DNA from 4 places in the Streptosporangium lutulentum genome. Region 4 is predicted to be linked to each of the others. Evidence: riboswitches for the same ligand, from Rfam matches in the RefSeq annotation. Region 4 holds a riboswitch; each other region holds the start of a gene.
What was found. A riboswitch is a leader RNA that binds a small molecule or an ion and turns the genes downstream of it on or off. The one in region 4 is predicted to bind cyclic di-AMP.

Region 1 (4,206 bases), 490 kb from region 4:
ACCTACGTCAACGCCCCGCTCCTGGCCAAGGACCGCGGCGTGACGGTCGAGCTGATCACCAGCTCGGAGAGCCCCGACTGGCGCAACGTCGTGACCGTTCGCGGTGTCCTCGCCGACGGCCGTACGGTCTCGGTCTCGGGCACCCTGTCGGGGCCGCGCCAGATCACGAAGATCGTCGAGGTCAACGGCTACCAGATGGAGATCGAGCCGACCGACCACCTGTCGTTCTTCACCTACACCGACCGCCCCGGAATCGTCGGCGTCGTCGGCCGGATCCTCGGAGATCACAGCATCAACATCGCCTCGATGCAGGTGGCCCGTGACGTGAAGGGCGGAAAGGCCCTCATCGCGCTCACCGTCGACACGGCCATCCCGCAGAACGTCGTCGACCAGATCGGTGCCGAGATCGGCGCCGACAGCGGCCGCTCGGTCGATCTGGCCGAATAAGCGGACAGATGATTTCTCCGGCTGCGGCCGCCGCCCCGACGACCCGGGTGGCGGCCGCAGCCGCGTCTCAGCATCTGAGAAGTGTGTACGGCGGGCGAGACGGCGGTTCGACGGCCAGGTAACCTTGACATCAAATGCGTCAGGTTCTTGTACTCCTTACCTGCCGCGGCGGGGCCTGACAGGGGCAGGCCGGCAGCTCGCCGCGGTGTGATGGCGCTCGCCGGCCCCAGCCTCCCGCCGCCGATCCGTGACCCGGATCTGCGGCATCAGGCTCGATTCGGATTCGTGACCGGAGTCCCGATCACCTCTCCTGCTCGCATGCGACCGAGACGAGAATCGCCATGTATGAGATGTATTCCTGGGACCGTCCCGACGAGACCGAGGACGAGGCCGCCCAGGCTCTCCAGACCGCTCTGGACCGCCGCGACAACGGCGGGGCTCCCACCGACCGTTAGCCACCCGTCGCTCCGTTCCGGAGAGGCGGAGTGGGCGAGGGCGCCCGGCGAGGGCGCGTCGTCCACGAACCGGGCGGCCCTGAGCTGCCGGCCGGGCATCGACCGTGAGTGTGAGCGGCGGGCCCCGCACCCTGGACGGTGAGGGTGGGTGCGGGGCCCGCCGGCCGCCGGCCCCAGGGGCAGGGCCGGTGAGGGGATGGCTCAGGAGGCGGTCAGGAGTCCGGCCGCGATCGCGGCCTTGACGCCCTTGGGGTCGGGGCGGACGGCGCCGGCGAAGGAGGCGCGGCGGCCGGAGTCGAGTTTCTCCACCTTGACCACGTCACCGGTGTGCGGGGCGTTGACCATGTAGCCCGGCTTGCTGACCATGCCGACGTGGCCGAGGCCGTCGAAGAAGACCAGGTCTCCCGGCTGGAGGTCCTTCCAGGCGATCTTCCTGGAGAACGCGTTGTACTGGTCGGCGGCGACGCGGGGCAGCTTGATCCCGGCGGCGCCGTAGGCGCGGAGCATCAGGCCCGAGCAGTCGAAGCCGCCGTGGCCGGTGCCGCCCCAGACATAGGGAGTGCCGCGCTTGGCCATGGCCCACTGCAGGGCCTTCTTCCAGGCGGGCTTCGGGGGCTTCGGGGGCTTGGGAGGCGTGACCGGCGCGGCGGGCGCGGCCGTGGGCGCTTGCGAGGGCTCGACGGCGCCGGGCACGAAGGGCGTGGCCGGGGCGCCGGGGGTGCCGGGTATGCGGAGTGTGCCGGGCGTCGTGGATTCGGGGGCGGGTGTGACGGGCGTCGCGGGCACGGGAGCGGGGGCTTCCCCTCGGGCGACGGAGACGGAGACGTCGGCGGGGGAGAGGCGGGAGTCGGCCAGAGCGACGGCCTGAGTCCCGAGCACGGCGGCGCCGGCCACGAACAAGGACAGGACGCGGGGGTAAGTCTTGCCGGACAAAATGGTTCCTTCCATAAGGCCGGCCGGGTGAGCTGTCGGACTCGGACGTGGAGGTCGCCCTACGGCGCGATGGATGCGCCGATTCGCCCCTAGGGATCGCATGAGGACAGCGAGGAACGGCTCCGGGGGTGGAGCGAGGTTCCAGTCGTCCGGCGGATCCCGAAAAAAGTGGTTCCCCGGCCCCGCGCAGGCCGATGTAGGGGATGACCTGTGCGGATTAGGCGTCAGTACGAATGCTGAGGACCATAACGAAAGTCAACGAAACGGTCAATACCTCGCAAAAATGGACAAAACGATCAGGCGTGCCGTACGCTCAGATTTGTCCGAAGAGTGAGATCGTTGTTCGATCACCGAGACGGGACCGGTAAGGTGCGTTCATGGATTCGCGCAACATTCGCCTGGCTGTCATTCCCGGAGACGGGATCGGTGCCGAAGTCGTCACCGAGGGCCTGAAGGTTCTGGAAGCGGTCGTCGGCACGAAGGTGGAGACCACCACCTACGATCTCGGAGCCAAGCGGTACCACGAGACCGGTGAGACCCTGCCCGACCCTGTCCTGGACGAGCTGCGCGGATACGACGCGATCCTGCTCGGCGCGGTCGGCGACCCCAGCGTGCCCCCGGGCGTCCTGGAGCGCGACCTGCTGCTCAAACTCCGTTTCCAGTTCGACCACTACGTGAACCTCCGCCCGGTCAAGCTCTTCCCCGGCGTGGAGACCCCGCTGGGCGGCGCCCGCCCCGAGGACATCGACATGATCGTGGTCCGCGAGGGCACCGAGGGGCTGTACGCCGGGACCGGTGGCGTGATGAGGCGTGGCACATCCCACGAGATCGCCACCCAGGAGTCGCTGAACACCGCCCACGGCGTCGAGCGGGTCGTCCGCTACGCCTTCGAAAAAGCGCTCGGCCGTCCCCGCAGGAAGCTGACACTGGTCCACAAGACCAATGTGCTCACCTACGCCGGTGACCTCTGGGCCCGCGTCTTCGACCGGGTCGGCCTGGAGTACCCCGACGTCGAGACCGACTACTGCCACGTGGACGCGGCCTCGATGTTCTTCGTCAGCCAGCCCGAACGGTTCGATGTGATCGTCACCGACAACCTCTTCGGCGACATCATCACCGACATCGGCGCGGCCATCGCCGGCGGCATCGGCCTGGCGGCCAGCGGAAACATCAACCCCGACCGCACCGCGCCGAGCATGTTCGAGCCGGTCCACGGAAGTGCCCCCGACATCGCGGGCCAGGGCAAGGCCGACCCGACCGCGACGATCCTGTCGGTCGCCATGCTTCTGGACCACCTCGGCCTGGCCCAGGAGGCCGCACGGGTCGAGCAGGCCGTGGCCGACGATCTGGTCGAACGGCTGACCGGCTGGGCCGGCCGGACCACTCACGAGATCGGTGACGACATCACCGCCCGAGTAACCGGCTGAGGAAGCCGCCCCCTCACTTCAGACGCGCCTGGCGGCTCCTACGAGCCGCCAGGCGCGTCTTCGTTGTACCGGCACTGCCGGGTTTCGGTGTCGATGCAGTAGTTTTCCCGTTACCTGTTCCGTCGCAAAATGGATTCAGGGTCGCCCTACGCCAAGAGAAGGATCTCGCCATGACCACCGCTCAGAAGCTCAGCTTCGACGTGCAGCTCTCCGACCACGCGCGCACCGCGGCCGAGCGCGAGCAGGTACTGGCGAGCCCCGGATTCGGGCAGGTCTTCACCGATCACATGATCTCGATCGACTACACCGAGGGCGAGGGCTGGCACGACGCGCGGCTCATGCCGTACGGCCCGCTGAGCCTGGACCCCGCGACCGCGGTCTTCCACTACGCCCAGGAGTTCTTCGAGGGCATGAAGGCCTACCGCCAGGAGGGCGGGACGATCGCGACCTTCCGCCCGTACGCCAACGCCGCCCGCTTCAACAACTCGGCGCTGCGGATGGCCATGCCGGAACTGCCGGAGGAGACCTTCGTCGAGTCGCTGGAGCTTCTCGTCCAGACCGACAGGGAATGGGTCCCCACGACGCCGGGTCACAGCCTCTACCTGCGCCCCTTCATGATCGCCACTCAGGCCGCGCTCGGGGTGAACTACCCGTCCAGGACCTACAAGTACATGGTGATCGCCTCTCCGGCGGCGGCCTACTTCGGCGCCGGAAAGCCCGTCTCGGTCTGGCTCTCCACGGAGTACACCCGCGCGGCCCCCGGCGGAACCGGCGCCGTCAAGTGCGGCGGCAACTACGCGGCGGCCTTCGTGGCCCAGCGCCAGGCCGTCGAGCAGGGCTGCGACCAGGTGGTCTGGCTCGACGCGGGTGAGCACCGCTACGTCGAGGAGATGGGCGGGATGAACCTGTTCTTCGTCTACGGCGACCGCCTGATGACGCCGGCG
Region 2 (4,206 bases), 310 kb from region 4:
CGGCAGCGTCTACATCGACTACGCCACCCGCAACGGTGGTGAACCCGAGCCGCTGTTCGGTCACGGGCCCGACTTCGGCTACTTCCAGTACGGCTCGATCTGGTACGGCGACGAGCTGTGGAACGGCGGCGACTTCAAGGACTACGACAACGACGACAGGTTCGCCGACTGGGAGCGTTCACGGTGGTGCGCCGAGAACGGCCGTACCAACTGCTTCCTGCCGTGGACCACGATCCAGCACCCCACGCTGGGCAAGGTCGAGGTCGGCGGGATCAACCCCAAGTTCTGGTCGCAGAACCCGTCCGCGGATCTGATCGGTCAGTGGGCCATGAACCAGGCGCGCTTCAACCTCTACCTGTCCGAGTCGCTTCCGCAGGTGAAGCTCTCGCAGGTGGAGGTGAAGCCGCTCAGGCGCGGCCAGAGTGACGGTGCGACCCACGAGATCGCGGCCACCGTCACGAACACGGGCCGCATCCCCACCGCGCTGGAGCAGGCGAAGGAGATCAAGATCGTCGCCCCTGACACCGTCGAGGTCGACGGTGCGAGGGTCGTCGGTGAGGCTCCCGAGTTCTACCTGGACGGCGGGAAGGCACGGAAGGTGACGCTCCGGGTGACCAAGGGCGACACCGACACGGTGAAGGTGAACGCCGTCAGCGTTCGCGGCGGCCTGTCCTCCGCGACGGCACGTCTGAGGTGACCTTCTGACATCGTCCCCGTCTCACGTTCGCGTGGGGCGGGGACGATGTCGTGTCACCGTGCATACGCGCGTTCCGTCCGTCGCCGCGATCAGCCGGCCCGGGGTTTCGTCACCTGACGTACCTTCGGCGAGGCCTGGCGGTGATCGGCGATGGAACCTGGTCGAGCGACGGGGCAGCATCGTCATGCCAGTGGGGACGGAACCGCCTCAAGCCGGAGTGCTAGTACATCGAGATGTGCGGGTGGTCGAAGTGGTTGGCGGTCACTCCGCCGCGGTTGGACATGGTGGTCCAGCCGGAGCCGTGGTTGATGCGCTGTCGCCAGATCACGTATTTGACGCCGAGCTTGGCCTTGTTCTTGATGGCCCAGGCGGCGATCTCGTCGCCGAGCCTGACATGGGCCGCCGAGGGCATGGAACCGCCGGTGCTCATCATGAAGTCGCAGGCACGGCCGAGCGGATGTTCGCCGCCGTCGTTCGCGGCCCGGTAGCAGCCGACCGCGTAGGGAAGGTTGAACCGCTTCTGGACGGCCTCGCGCATGATCCTGGTGCGGTCGGTGATGTTGTCGCCGCCGGTGGGGAGCTGGGGGGCCCAGCTTCCGTTGGCGAGGCGGCCGGAGCCGAGGGGGACGAGCTGGTCGAGCTTGTCCTTGATGTCGTCGATCAGGTCCTCGGCGTCCTTGCGCTGCGCCTCCACCTCCTTGGCCTCCTCGCCGATGTCGTCGGTGAGCTGGGCCGCCTTCTGGGCCGCCTGCTTCCTGCGGGTCAGGCTGCCCGCGAAATCCTGCAGGTGGGCGCTCTGCTGGGCGGTGAGCTGCTCCAGCATCGCCGCGCCGCTCATGTCGGGGGAGAACAGCATCGCGGGCAGGCTTCCGGCGTTGCTCTGATAGCGGATCTGGGCTATCGAGTCGACTTCCTTCTCGGCTTCGGCGTAGGTCTCCTCCGCCTTGCGCAGATTCGTCTTGGCGACGGCCTCGGCCTTCTGCGCCTTCTCGAGAGACTCCCGCTTGGCCGCGTAGGTCTCGATGAGCTTGTCGACCTTCTTGCCCAGCTTGGCCAGATCGGCCCGCAGTTCGGCCTCGGTCGGCTTGGGGGCCGCGTTTCCCGCGGTCGAGGCGCCGAGGGTGAACGTGGTGGCCGAGGTCAGGCACAGGGTCAAAGCCGCATGACGACGGAACGTGGGGGAAAGAGCCGCCACGACCCTCCTTCTTCTCCTTACGCCGACCGGGTTAGCTGACGGGTTCGGGCTGGAGGAAGCCCTTCCACCGAAGTGGATTCACCCCAGGTGCGGTGGTTCCCCGGCTCCCGGGCAAGGCGCCCGGGATTGGGCATATCAACTGCTACAGCTGATGTTGGAAGGATAGTAGTAGTAAAGGAGTGGTCATGCGACTCCATCCCGATACCAAGCGGTGATCAGTCCGTGATAACGGAGCGCAGGAGATGCGCCGTGTGCTCGGGCAGGACGTCGTTCACGAAGGCGCCCATGGCGGATTCCGACCCGGCGAGATATTTCAGCTTGTCCGGTGCCCTGCGGATGCTGAACAGCTCCAGGTGCGCGTACGACAGATCCCGGCCGACGTTGACCGGCGCCTGGTGCCAGGCGGCGATGTACGGCATGGGCACGCCGAACAGCCCGTCCAGCCGGCGGAGCACCTCCGTGTAGAGCGGGCCGAAGGCCGCGCGTTCGGAGGGCTCCAGCGCGAGCAGGTCGGGGACCCGGCGGTGCGGGTAGAGGTGGACCTCCACGGGCCAGCGCGCCGCGGCCGGGACGAAGGCCGTCCAGTGCTCGTTCGACGCGACCACCCGGATCTTGGCCTCCCGCTCCGCGGCGAGCACGTCGGCGAACAGGTTGCCGCCGGTCCGCTCCCGGTGGCGCTCGGCCGCGCCGAGGGTCAGCTTGGTGCGCGGGGTCACGTAGGGGTAGGCGTAGATCTGGCCGTGGGGGTGGGCCAGGGTGATGCCGATCTCCGGTCCCCGGTTCTCGAAGCAGAACACCTGCTCCACGCCCGGCATCGCCGACAGCTCCGCCGTACGGTCGATCCAGGCCTCCATGACCAGCTCGACCTGCTCGGGGGAGAGCGCGGAGAAGGAGGAGTCGTGGTCGGAGGTGAAGCAGACCACCTCGCAGCGGCCGACCCCCGGGCGGACCTCGCTCAACCCGCCGACCTGCTCGTATTCGCCCGGCTGGGCGGAGAAGGAGGGGAACCGGTTCTCGAAGACGGCGACGTCGTAGGAGGACGCGGGGATCTCGGTGGGGTGGCCGGGGGTGGACGGGCAGAGCGGGCACTCGCTGGCCGGGGGCAGGAAGGTGCGGCTCTGGCGGTGGCCGGCCACCGCGATCCACTCCTCGGTGAGCGGGTCGTAGCGCAGTTCGGAGGCCGGCGGGCGCGGCGGCAGGTCGCGCTCGTCGGCCGCACTGCGGTCCTCGTCGTCCCGCAGGTCGAAGTAGAACAGCTCCCGCCCGTCGGCCAGGTGGGTGATCGTGCGCTTCATCTGCTCAGGGTCTCGCTCTCCGGCTGTGGGTTGGTGATGATCAGCTCGCCCACCCTTGAGGTGAGCTCCTCGTGGGCCTCGCCGGACAGGCCGGAGTCGGAGATCACCACATGGGCCTCGGTCAGCTCGGCGATCGTGCTGATCCCGACCGTGCCCCACTTGGTGTGGTCGGCGAGAACCACCAGGCGGTGCGCGGCGGCGACCAGCTCGCGGTTCGTCTCCGCCTCCAGCAGGTTGGGCGTGGTGAAACCGGCGCGGACGCTCATCCCGTGCACGCCGAGGAACAGGGTGTCGACGTGGAGCCTGCGGACCGCCGACACGGCGACCGGGCCGACCAGCGCGTCGGAGGGAGTGCGCACCCCGCCGGTCAGCACGACCGTGCGGTCCGCCCGGGAAGAACGGTGGAAGACGTCGGCGATCCTGATCGAGTTGGTGATCACGGTCAGTTCGGGCACGTCGACCACGAAGTGGGCCAGTGTCCAGGTCGTGGTCCCGGCGGAGAGCGCGATGGCCGTGCCGGGCCGGACGAGCTGCGCGGCCTGCTGGGCGATCGACTCCTTCTCCAGCTGCTGGCGTACCGACTTGGCGGCGAATCCGGGCTCCTCGGTCGAACCGGGCCCGGCCGCGGTGGCGCCGCCGTGGACCTTCTCCACCAGCCCGCGCTCGGCGAGCACCTCCAGGTCCCGCCGGATCGTCATATCTGAGACGCCGAGCTCTCGCACCAGGTCGGCGACCCTCACCCCACCGCTGCTGCGCACTCGCTCCAGGATCGCCTGCTGCCGCTGCTGGGCAAGCATGAACCACTCCTTAATTCACCAGATTCCACCAAATTATCACAGGCAAATAAGGTCTCGATGTTTGATCCTGGTGAATACCCACTCACAGTTGCTCAAGCTCAGAGTGGATGTTGGCCCTCGCCGCCGCCTCCAGATCGGCGATGCGGAAGATCGCCGGAAGGTCGAGCAGGGAGCGCAGCACGGCGGCCCTGCCGGCTCTGAAGGCGTCGTCCGGCACGAAGG
Region 3 (4,206 bases), 8.3 Mb from region 4:
GACGGCAACCGTATCGCCGTGCGCTTCGCCTACGAATCCCACGACGACTCGGGTAACTGGTCTCGCTCCTACGGCAACGAGAATTGGGAATTCGACGCGCAGGGGGTGATGGTCGCGAGGCACGCGTCCATCAACGACCTTCCCATCGAGGAGTCGGAACGCGCCTACCACTGGCCGCTGGGGCGCCGGCCGGACGCCCATCCCGGGCTGAGCGAGCTCGGTTTCTGACGGACCCTCGCGGGAACCGCACCCGTCCGCGACCGCCTTTCACCGTGATCGGGCGAGCCTGAACCCGAGGTCGTCGATGCGAAGGGTCGGGTGACTCTTGCGGCGGCACGACGCCCGGCACGATCGGGGCTGATCGTACAGACCTCCGCCGCGGAACACGCGGTACGGGCCGTAGACGCTGGGATCGTAGAGGTCCCAGCACCACTCCCACACGTTGCCGATCATGTCGTAGAGCCCCCACCTGTTCGGCGCCTTGGTCGCGACGTCGTGCATCTCCTCACCGGAGTTCCCGCGGTACCAGGCGATCTCGTCCAGCTCCCCGTAGCGGACGCCGGCGCTTCCGGCCCTGCAGGCGTACTCCCACTCCGCCTCGGACGGGAGGCGATAGCCGTCGGCGTCCCAGTCGCAGACCACGTCCTGCCCGTCGGGGTCGTCGCCCATCGAGTAGCAGGGGTCGAGCCCCTTCGACTGCGAGAGCAGGTTGCAGAACCGTACGGCATCCATCCAGGAGACCTCGGTCACCGGCGTCCGCGGCCCCGCCGCACTCGCGGGCGCCTCGCCCAGAACGGCGTGGTACAGCTCGCGGGTCACGGGATACGGCGCCAGCCGGAAGGCCCCGACCTCGGCCTTCCAGTTCGTCTTCGTACCCTCGTCCCGCAGGATGATCGCCCCGGCGGGAATCTCGATCATGCGGTCGGCGACCGCCTGGCGCGGCGTCGATTCAATGCTCATCGCAGGTCCTGTTTAACATGATCGGTTCGTGTCAACGACATTCGGAGGCAACTGATCATGAACGCTACCACCCAGGCCAGGGGGTAAGCGGCCCCGCGGGCGCGGTGGCCGACGGTCGGAATCAGGGCCAGAAAGGTAGATCTTTGCAATTTTGGGGGTTTTAGTTTGCTTTGTCCATATTTGAGGTTAGTGTCTAGTTTCAGTAAACGGATGGTGACACGACCTTCAAGCGGAAGGCCGCCGTCCGGCGCCGAGTCCGGTGACATTCCATGCCGCCGGAGCCGAGGACCCAACTACGCGGCTGATCGCCGCAGGGGGCGAATCCATCCCGACGCGGATGGTAGGGCGACTCCTGGCCCGAGCCCGACAGCTAACCCGGTAGGCGTTCAAGGAATGGAGAAATGCGTGACGATCACAGCATCATCCGCCCTCGGATTCGCCGGACCGATCTTAATCGGACGGCATCGGCGCTGATTCGCGTTCCCGGCCCGAATGTGACGCCGTTCTCACGGTGAATCGCGCACCCGGCCGGTCCTCGTCGGTAAAACCCTGTTTCAGGAACCGTGTCCGATGAGGCCGTTCGTCCGGTCCCGACACAACCGGGTCACTCCCCCGGCCGGCCCGTCGCCCTCGCGCGGCAGCGCCCGGCTTCGCCGTACTCCAATGGCCCTCCCACCGGCGTCCCCTCGCCGGGCTGAGCGCCTCTTCCCCCGCGCCGCCGGGCCCTGACGACCACGGGCCCTGAGATTTCCGCGGGAAGGCCCCTGTTCCCTTTCGAAGGACCCCTCTCCCATGAAGTTCTCCGAGGTTCTCAACCGGAAGCGCTGTACCCTCGCCCGAATGTGCACTGGTTCCCATGCCCGGATCGCGGCGGGCGCGGTCGGCACCTCGCTGCTGAGCACATGCCTCCTCGGCGTCGGCAGCGCGTCCGCCGCGGCACAGCCGGCCGGCGAGGCACAGCCACCCGCCGCGGCACAGCCGAACGGCAAGACACAGCCGGCCACCGCGGCACAGCCGAACGGCGAGGCACAGCCACCTGCCACGGCGCAGCCGAACGGCAAGGCGCAGCCGGCCACCGCGGCACCGCCTGCGGGCGAGGCCGCAGGCAAGGCTTCGACCTGCCTCGCGGCGTCGTCGGCGAAAGCGTCAAAACAGCTCCGCACGCTGGGCGCCGAGCAGAAGGCCAACGCCGCCATCGTCATCGAGATGGCGTCCAAACTCGGGCTCCCCACCCGCGCGGCCGTCATCGGGGTGGCCACGAGCCTGCAGGAATCCCAGCTGCGCAATCTCAACTACGGCGATCGCGACTCCCTCGGGCTGTTCCAGCAGCGCCCGTCCCAGGGCTGGGGAACCCGCAAGCAGATCCTCAACCCGAAGTACTCGGCGCGTAAGTTCTACCAGGGGCTGGCGACCGTCTCCCATTGGAAGCGGCTCCCGCTCACCCAGGCCGCGCAGGCCGTGCAGCGCTCCGGATTCCCCGATGCCTACGCCAAGTGGGAAAAGCTCGCCAAGCACGTCGTCCGCTCTCACTCGTGCAGGCCCGCTCCCGCTCAGCAGCCGGCCGCAAACACTCAGACGGTCGCCTTCGAGCAGCAGTACGCCATGGATGTTCCAGCCGGCCGGATCCCGCACCGGCCGGAGTTCGCGGAGTAACCCCGGACGACCACGGCGGGCTGAGGCCCACCGCGAGGGCGGTATGTGCCGTTGTGCACACTCGACGCTTTATGTGGATTTGTACGCTAACACCGGCAGCTACTGAGCCGATCATAAGTTTTGGTACTTGTTGGGTGGCGGTGGGAGATCGCGTTCCGGCGGGGACATGCTTGGAGTATGGCCAGAAAAGGTCGCAGAGCGACGTTCGAGGAGAAGGTCTTCGCCCTCCGGTTACTGGGAGGGAGCATGTCACCGGATCGGGTGGCTGAAGCACTGGGAGTAGGCCGCGAATCGGTGTTTCGGTGGAAACGCCAGGCGCGGGCGGGCGGTATCGAGGCGCTACGGATCAAGAAGGCGCCGGGCCGGCCACGGCGGCTCACCCCCGGCCAGGAGCAGACCATCAAGGCGGTGGTCCGTGACGTCACCCCCCGTCAGGTACTGGGCACGGCCGTTGTGCTGTGGACCAGGGCGCTGGTGGCGATGGTGATCGCGGCCTGGTTCGGGATCGACCTGTCGGTGACGGCGACCGGGCGGCTGCTGCGCGGGCTGGGCCTGTCGCCACAGCGTCCGGCCTACGCCGCACTCCGGCGTGATCCGGCGGCCATCACCGGGTGGACGACGGTGGCCTTCCCGGCAATCTGCCGCCGGGCGCGCAGACGCGGGACAGTGGTGTTGTTCGCCGACGAGATGAGCATGCGTGTCGATCACCGCTGCGGCACCACCTGGGCCCTGGTGGGGCAGACGCCGGTCGTGTCAGCCGGGGCGGGTCGCCGGTCGGTGAAGATGTTCTCGGCGGTCGGGGCCGACGGCACACTGCGCTATCGGCTGGGACACGGCGCGATGGACCGGTGGGCGTTCCTCGGGTTCTGCGCGCAGCTGCTGCGCACCATTACCGGGCCGATCGTTTTGATCGTCGACGGCTCGTCGATTCATACCGCCCGAGCGGTCGGTGATTTCGTCGCGCGTACCGGCGGGCGGCTGCGGTTGTTTTTCCTGCCCGCGTATGCGCCGGAGGTCAACCCCGATGAGTGGGTCAACCAAAACGTCAAGGCCCGGGTGGCGCGCCAGGCGGTCGCCGATGAGCATGAGCTGGCCGCGGCTATGCACCGCAGCATGCGCCGGCTGCAAAAGCGTCCCGACATTGTCCGGGCCTTCTTCGCCGATCCGCATCTGGCCTACATCAGCCCATAACACGGATAGTCCCAAAACTTACGATCGGCTCAGTACCTCTCCTAATGTCTGCGATGTCGGCAAGGAGCCGCACAGCAAACCCAAGGAAGAGGTTCCGATGAACGCATTCGAGCAGGTTGACGGCGGACGCATCTCGCGGCGGCGCGTACTGGGCCGGGTGGCGTTGGGCGCGGCGGCCGCGGCGCTGGCCGTCGGCGCGGTGGCGGTACCGGCCGGGGCGGCCACCGCCACGGCGTCCGCCGGGGTGAGCGCCACCGCCGCCACGTTCACCGGCGCCGAGGCGAGCCAGGCCAAGAGCTACTACTTCGCCTCGGTGCTCCTCGGCAGGAACGAGGTTCGAGCGCCGGGCAAGAAGGTCAACGACCGCAACGGAGTGGCGGTCGCGAAGTTCCGCATCCAGGG
Region 4 (4,206 bases):
TCACCGGTATCAGCCACCCCGGGTTGTTCGGCACCGCGCCGTCGCCGGAAATGCTCGCGAGCTGGAACAGGAGGGAACAGGCCCTCATCGACACCGACCCCGGCAGAGTCCCGGCGCTGGGCCTGCCGCCGCTGGCGGACAACGCCCTCGTCGGAACGGCGACCGGCGAGATGGCGAACCGGATCGCCCGCGAGGGAGCCCGTACGGTGCCCGCCCGGGAGAACGGCGGCAACCACGACATCAAGAACTTCACGCGCGGGGCACGCGTCTTCTACCCCGTCTACGTGAAGGACGCCAAGCTTTCGGGAGCGGACCTGCACTTCAGCCAGGGCGACGGCGAGATCACCTTCTGCGGCGCGATCGAGATGGGCGGCTTCATCGACTTCCATGTGGACCTCATCAAGGGCGGCATGGAGAAGTACGGCGTCACCACCAACCCGATCTTCATGCCCGGTAACGTCGAGCCGCGCTACTCGGAGTTCATGTCGTTCATCGGCGTCTCGGTCGACCACGACACGGACACGAACTACTACCTCGACGCGACGGTGGCCTACCGCCGCGCCTGCCTCAACGCCGTCGAATACCTCAAGAGGTGGGGTTACACGGGCGAGCAGGCCTACCTGCTCCTCGGCTCGGCGCCCATCGAGGGCCGGATCAGCGGGATCGTCGACATCCCCAACGCCTGCTGCTCGCTTTACCTGCCGACGGAGATATTCGACTTCGACGTGCGTCCGAACATGGACGGACCCGTCAGGAAGGATCGCGGGCAGTGCGCCGTGTCATCCTGACCGGCGTGGCACAGCGAGACGCGGTCGGCGGGGAGCGGCGTCCGCCGCTCCCCGGCATCCGCGCGTCCGAGGGGTCCGCCGGGGGTGGCGGCCGCCTCGGAGAGCGGAGGTGACGGACGTCGCCTTCCGGTGACCGCGCCTCGTCCCGTCCGGTGGTATACCGATAATTTTTGCCTGGCCCAGGGCAGAACTGTCCCTTGGGGCGCTTGACAGGCCAAAATTGGTCCGTGGTCAGGATCGGATCGGTAGAGATGGACGAATGCGAGCGTGGGCAACTTCCGCCGGTGCTGGGTCAGCTGTTCGCCGGCGGAGGTGACGGGCGGACGCTCTCGGTGGAGTTGCCGTCGGGGGACGTGGTCTGGCCCGATCCCGGTTACGCACAGCTGGCCATCCGCCGCCGTCCGGCGTTCTGGCTCAGTGACGAGGCGGTCTCCGGCGAGCTGTGGGCCGAGTTGAGGGCCCAGCACGAGCACTCGGGCCTGTGGCCGGTGCTGCTGGAGGACTCCATGCAGCCGTGGTCGGCCGGACAGGTCGCCCCGGACACGGTGGTCGAGATCGATCACTACCACACGGCGGCGTTCATGGCCGAGGTGTGGGCTGACTGGATCGCGAGGGCGCACATCGACCAGTTGGAGCTGCTGGACCCGTTCGGCCCCGAATGCCCCGGTCCAGCCCCGTCGGGCACGCTCGCCGCCGATCCCGGCGTGGTCGCCGACTGGTACGCCGGGCTCGTGGCCGAACGCAGGACCCCTCTCGGGCTGATCGCGGCCGACCGGGGGGCCGACGCGCTGGCCGTCATGGGGTGGCAGGGCGCCCTGAACCACAACGAGTGGATGGTCCCGCTCGCCGCCGTGGTGCGGAGCTGGGAGGACAGGTTCGGGGCCCGGGTGGTCGGCATGGGATTCAACACCCTGGACCTGAGCGTCGCCGCACCCCCGCTGACCTCGGAACACGCGCTGCACGTCGCCGCCGAGCACTGGACGTTCTGCCCCGACAGCATCACCCAGGGCGCCGGGACGCTCATCGACTACGCCGAGCAGATCAAGGGCAGGAACGCCTGGTCGTTCTGGTGGGACTGATCGGGTGTGGGCCACCGGTGGTCCGGCGGCGCGAAAGCCGCCACGGCGGCGACGGCCACGGCCTGACCGGTAAGGGTTCCTTGACGAATGCAGGTAGATCTTCTGGGGCTTTCGTGGCTTTTGCTTTGCTTTGTCCCATATAGGTCGGTAGTGTCCATTTACCGGTTGGCGACCTGCCCTTCATCGGAAGGAGCGGCCGGCCGCGTCGAATCCCGAGGGTCGATAAAGCCCCGGGAGCCGGGGACCCACTACTTGGGGTGAATCCACCGCGAACGCGGTGGTAGGGCAACTCCACCGCCCGAATCCGTCAGCTAACCCGGTAGACGAGATGGAGAGGAGATCCCTTATGGATCACCGCGTCATGTTCGTTCCGGCCCGTCTCCCGTTCAGGTCGATCACCCAGAGCTTCCACCGCGCCTGATCGCGGTGTCCTCCCGAACGCGCTCCACGTAGCGTCCGGTCGATCCGGCTACGTCCTTCTTTTATCCGTGAGTGCGCCTCCGCCCGTGCCCCCTTCTGTTCGTACGCGGCTGCCCCATTCCCTCGCGAAAGAGGCTCTCTTCCATGCGTTTCTCCCTCGGCCCGCATAAGAACCGTCTCGCCGCCGTCACCCTCCTCGGCGCGAGCATCCTGACCTCCGCGAGTGTCGCCTCGGCGCTCCCGGCCTCCGCGAACTCCCTCTATGCGAGCCCGGCCTCGGCATCCTCCGCCGCGGCGCTCTCCACCCGGGACGGCCTCGCCCCCGAGGTCGGTTCCGGTGCCACCCTTCTCAAGGGTTCGACCACGGCCTCCTACTTCTGGGACGACGCCTCCGGCCGCGCCGGGGACACCGGCCTGCCCGCGAGCGGCAAGCCGATGCAGAAGGGCATGATCGCCAGCCCGAGCTGGCCGCTGTTCACCGAGGGTTACCTCCTCTACAAGGGCAAGAAGGCCCCCTTCTTCGTCGGCGACCGCGGTCCCGGTGCTCCCTCCAGCAGCGGAATCATGATCGACATCGACGCCAAGACCTTCGCCGAGCTGACCGGCGGCACGTTCAACTCCAGCACACTCGCAGTGGAGAACAACGGCGGCCTGGGCCACATCGACGTCCAGTACGTGGTCACCAAGTGGGGTGAGGGCGTGGGCAAGAAGGGCTACCCCGTGGCGTTCTCCACCGGCGCGTGGGGCCGCAAGGACCTCAACCCCGTCGCGCCTCCGAAGGCCGAGCCCGTCGAGGGCTAGTCTGAGCACGTCCCGGGAGGGCGCCGGTCCCCCGCGAAACTCTTGTCCCCGTCCCTACAGAATGACATTCTGTTTTGCGGAATCAGCACGACGTCCGCGGGACCAGCAGGTAGGAGTGCCATGACTCAGCGCGCCTCGGCGAACGGCATCGAGATCGCCTACGACACCTTCGGCTCCTCAGGGGGCCGCCCGCTCCTCCTGGTCATGGGACTCGGCTCCCAGATGATCCACTGGGACGAGGAGCTCTGCGAGTCGCTCGCCGACGCGGGACACCACGTCGTACGGTTCGACAACCGCGACGTCGGGGAGAGCACACACTTCCACGACCACGGGATCCCCGCCTTCGGCGGGAACGGGCAGGTGCCCTACCTGCTGGACGACATGGCCGACGACACCGCGGGGCTGCTGGACGCGCTCGGCTGGGAGTCCGCCCACGTGGTCGGCGCCTCGATGGGCGGCATGATCGCTCAGTTGCTGGCGGTCCGCCACCCGCACCGGGTGCGCAGCCTCACCTCGATCATGTCCACCCCGAGCCCGGGGGCCGCCCGGCCCACCGAGGCGGCGATGGCGGCGCTCATGGCGCCTCCCGCCTCCGACCGCGAGGGCGCGATCCAGCGGGCACTGGCCACCTGGAAGGTCATCGGCTCTCCGGGATATCCGATCAACCATGAGCGGATCACCCGGCTCGCCGGGCTGAGCTACGACCGGTGCTTCGACCCGGCGGGATCGACCAGGCAGCTCGCCGCGATCATGGCCTCCGCCGACCGCGCGCCGATGCTCAAGGAGCTCACGGTGCCCGCCCTCGTACTGCACGGCGAGGACGACCAGCTCGTGCCGCTCTCCGGCGGGATCGCCACGGCCGAGGCGATCCCCGGGGCCAAACTGATCACCTTCCCCGGCATGGGACACGACCTGCCCCGCCCGCTCTGGCCCGAGTTCGTCGGCGCGATCGGCGAGCTCACCGCGGCCGCCGAGGGTTGAGCTCCGGTACGGCTTACGCCTCCCGGGGCGTAAGCCGTACCGGAGGATCAGATCTCGAGCTTTTCCTCGATGCCGCGGAGAGAGTGCCGCGCGAGCGCGAGGTTGGCCCGGCTGCGGTCGAGCGCGAGATAGAGGAA

Region 1: another riboswitch for cyclic di-AMP. It lies ahead of J2853_RS42525 (C40 family peptidase); the one in region 4 lies ahead of J2853_RS44675 (hypothetical protein).
Region 2: another riboswitch for cyclic di-AMP. It lies ahead of J2853_RS46095 (coiled-coil domain-containing protein); the one in region 4 lies ahead of J2853_RS44675 (hypothetical protein).
Region 3: another riboswitch for cyclic di-AMP. It lies ahead of J2853_RS06675 (hypothetical protein); the one in region 4 lies ahead of J2853_RS44675 (hypothetical protein).

Annotation. Positions count from the first base shown of each region.
Region 1 covers NZ_JAUSQU010000001.1:9,447,758-9,451,963, forward strand. Annotated here, with positions in the region: gene serA (phosphoglycerate dehydrogenase) at 1-447, shown strand, start outside; gene J2853_RS42525 (C40 family peptidase) at 1,104-1,835, opposite strand; cyclic di-AMP (ydaO/yuaA leader) riboswitch at 1,838-2,069, opposite strand; gene J2853_RS42530 (3-isopropylmalate dehydrogenase) at 2,213-3,262, shown strand; gene J2853_RS42535 (branched-chain amino acid aminotransferase) at 3,433-4,206, shown strand, end outside.
Region 2 covers NZ_JAUSQU010000001.1:10,248,907-10,253,112, forward strand. Annotated here, with positions in the region: gene J2853_RS46090 (M14 family metallopeptidase) at 1-697, shown strand, start outside; gene J2853_RS46095 (coiled-coil domain-containing protein) at 918-1,892, opposite strand; cyclic di-AMP (ydaO/yuaA leader) riboswitch at 1,899-2,035, opposite strand; gene galT (galactose-1-phosphate uridylyltransferase) at 2,108-3,187, opposite strand; gene J2853_RS46105 (DeoR/GlpR family DNA-binding transcription regulator) at 3,184-3,984, opposite strand; gene J2853_RS46110 (HD domain-containing protein) at 4,067-4,206, opposite strand, start outside.
Region 3 covers NZ_JAUSQU010000001.1:1,589,570-1,593,775, reverse strand. Annotated here, with positions in the region: gene J2853_RS06685 (nuclear transport factor 2 family protein) at 1-228, shown strand, start outside; gene J2853_RS06680 (formylglycine-generating enzyme family protein) at 268-960, opposite strand; cyclic di-AMP (ydaO/yuaA leader) riboswitch at 1,199-1,361, shown strand; gene J2853_RS06675 (hypothetical protein) at 1,801-2,613, shown strand; gene J2853_RS06670 (IS630 family transposase) at 2,791-3,804, shown strand; gene J2853_RS06665 (CHRD domain-containing protein) at 3,902-4,206, shown strand, end outside.
Region 4 covers NZ_JAUSQU010000001.1:9,938,715-9,942,920, forward strand. Annotated here, with positions in the region: gene fmdA (formamidase) at 1-788, shown strand, start outside; gene J2853_RS44670 (DUF4253 domain-containing protein) at 1,016-1,867, shown strand; cyclic di-AMP (ydaO/yuaA leader) riboswitch at 2,061-2,208, shown strand; gene J2853_RS44675 (hypothetical protein) at 2,432-3,088, shown strand; gene J2853_RS44680 (alpha/beta fold hydrolase) at 3,209-4,069, shown strand; gene J2853_RS44685 (hypothetical protein) at 4,117-4,206, opposite strand, start outside.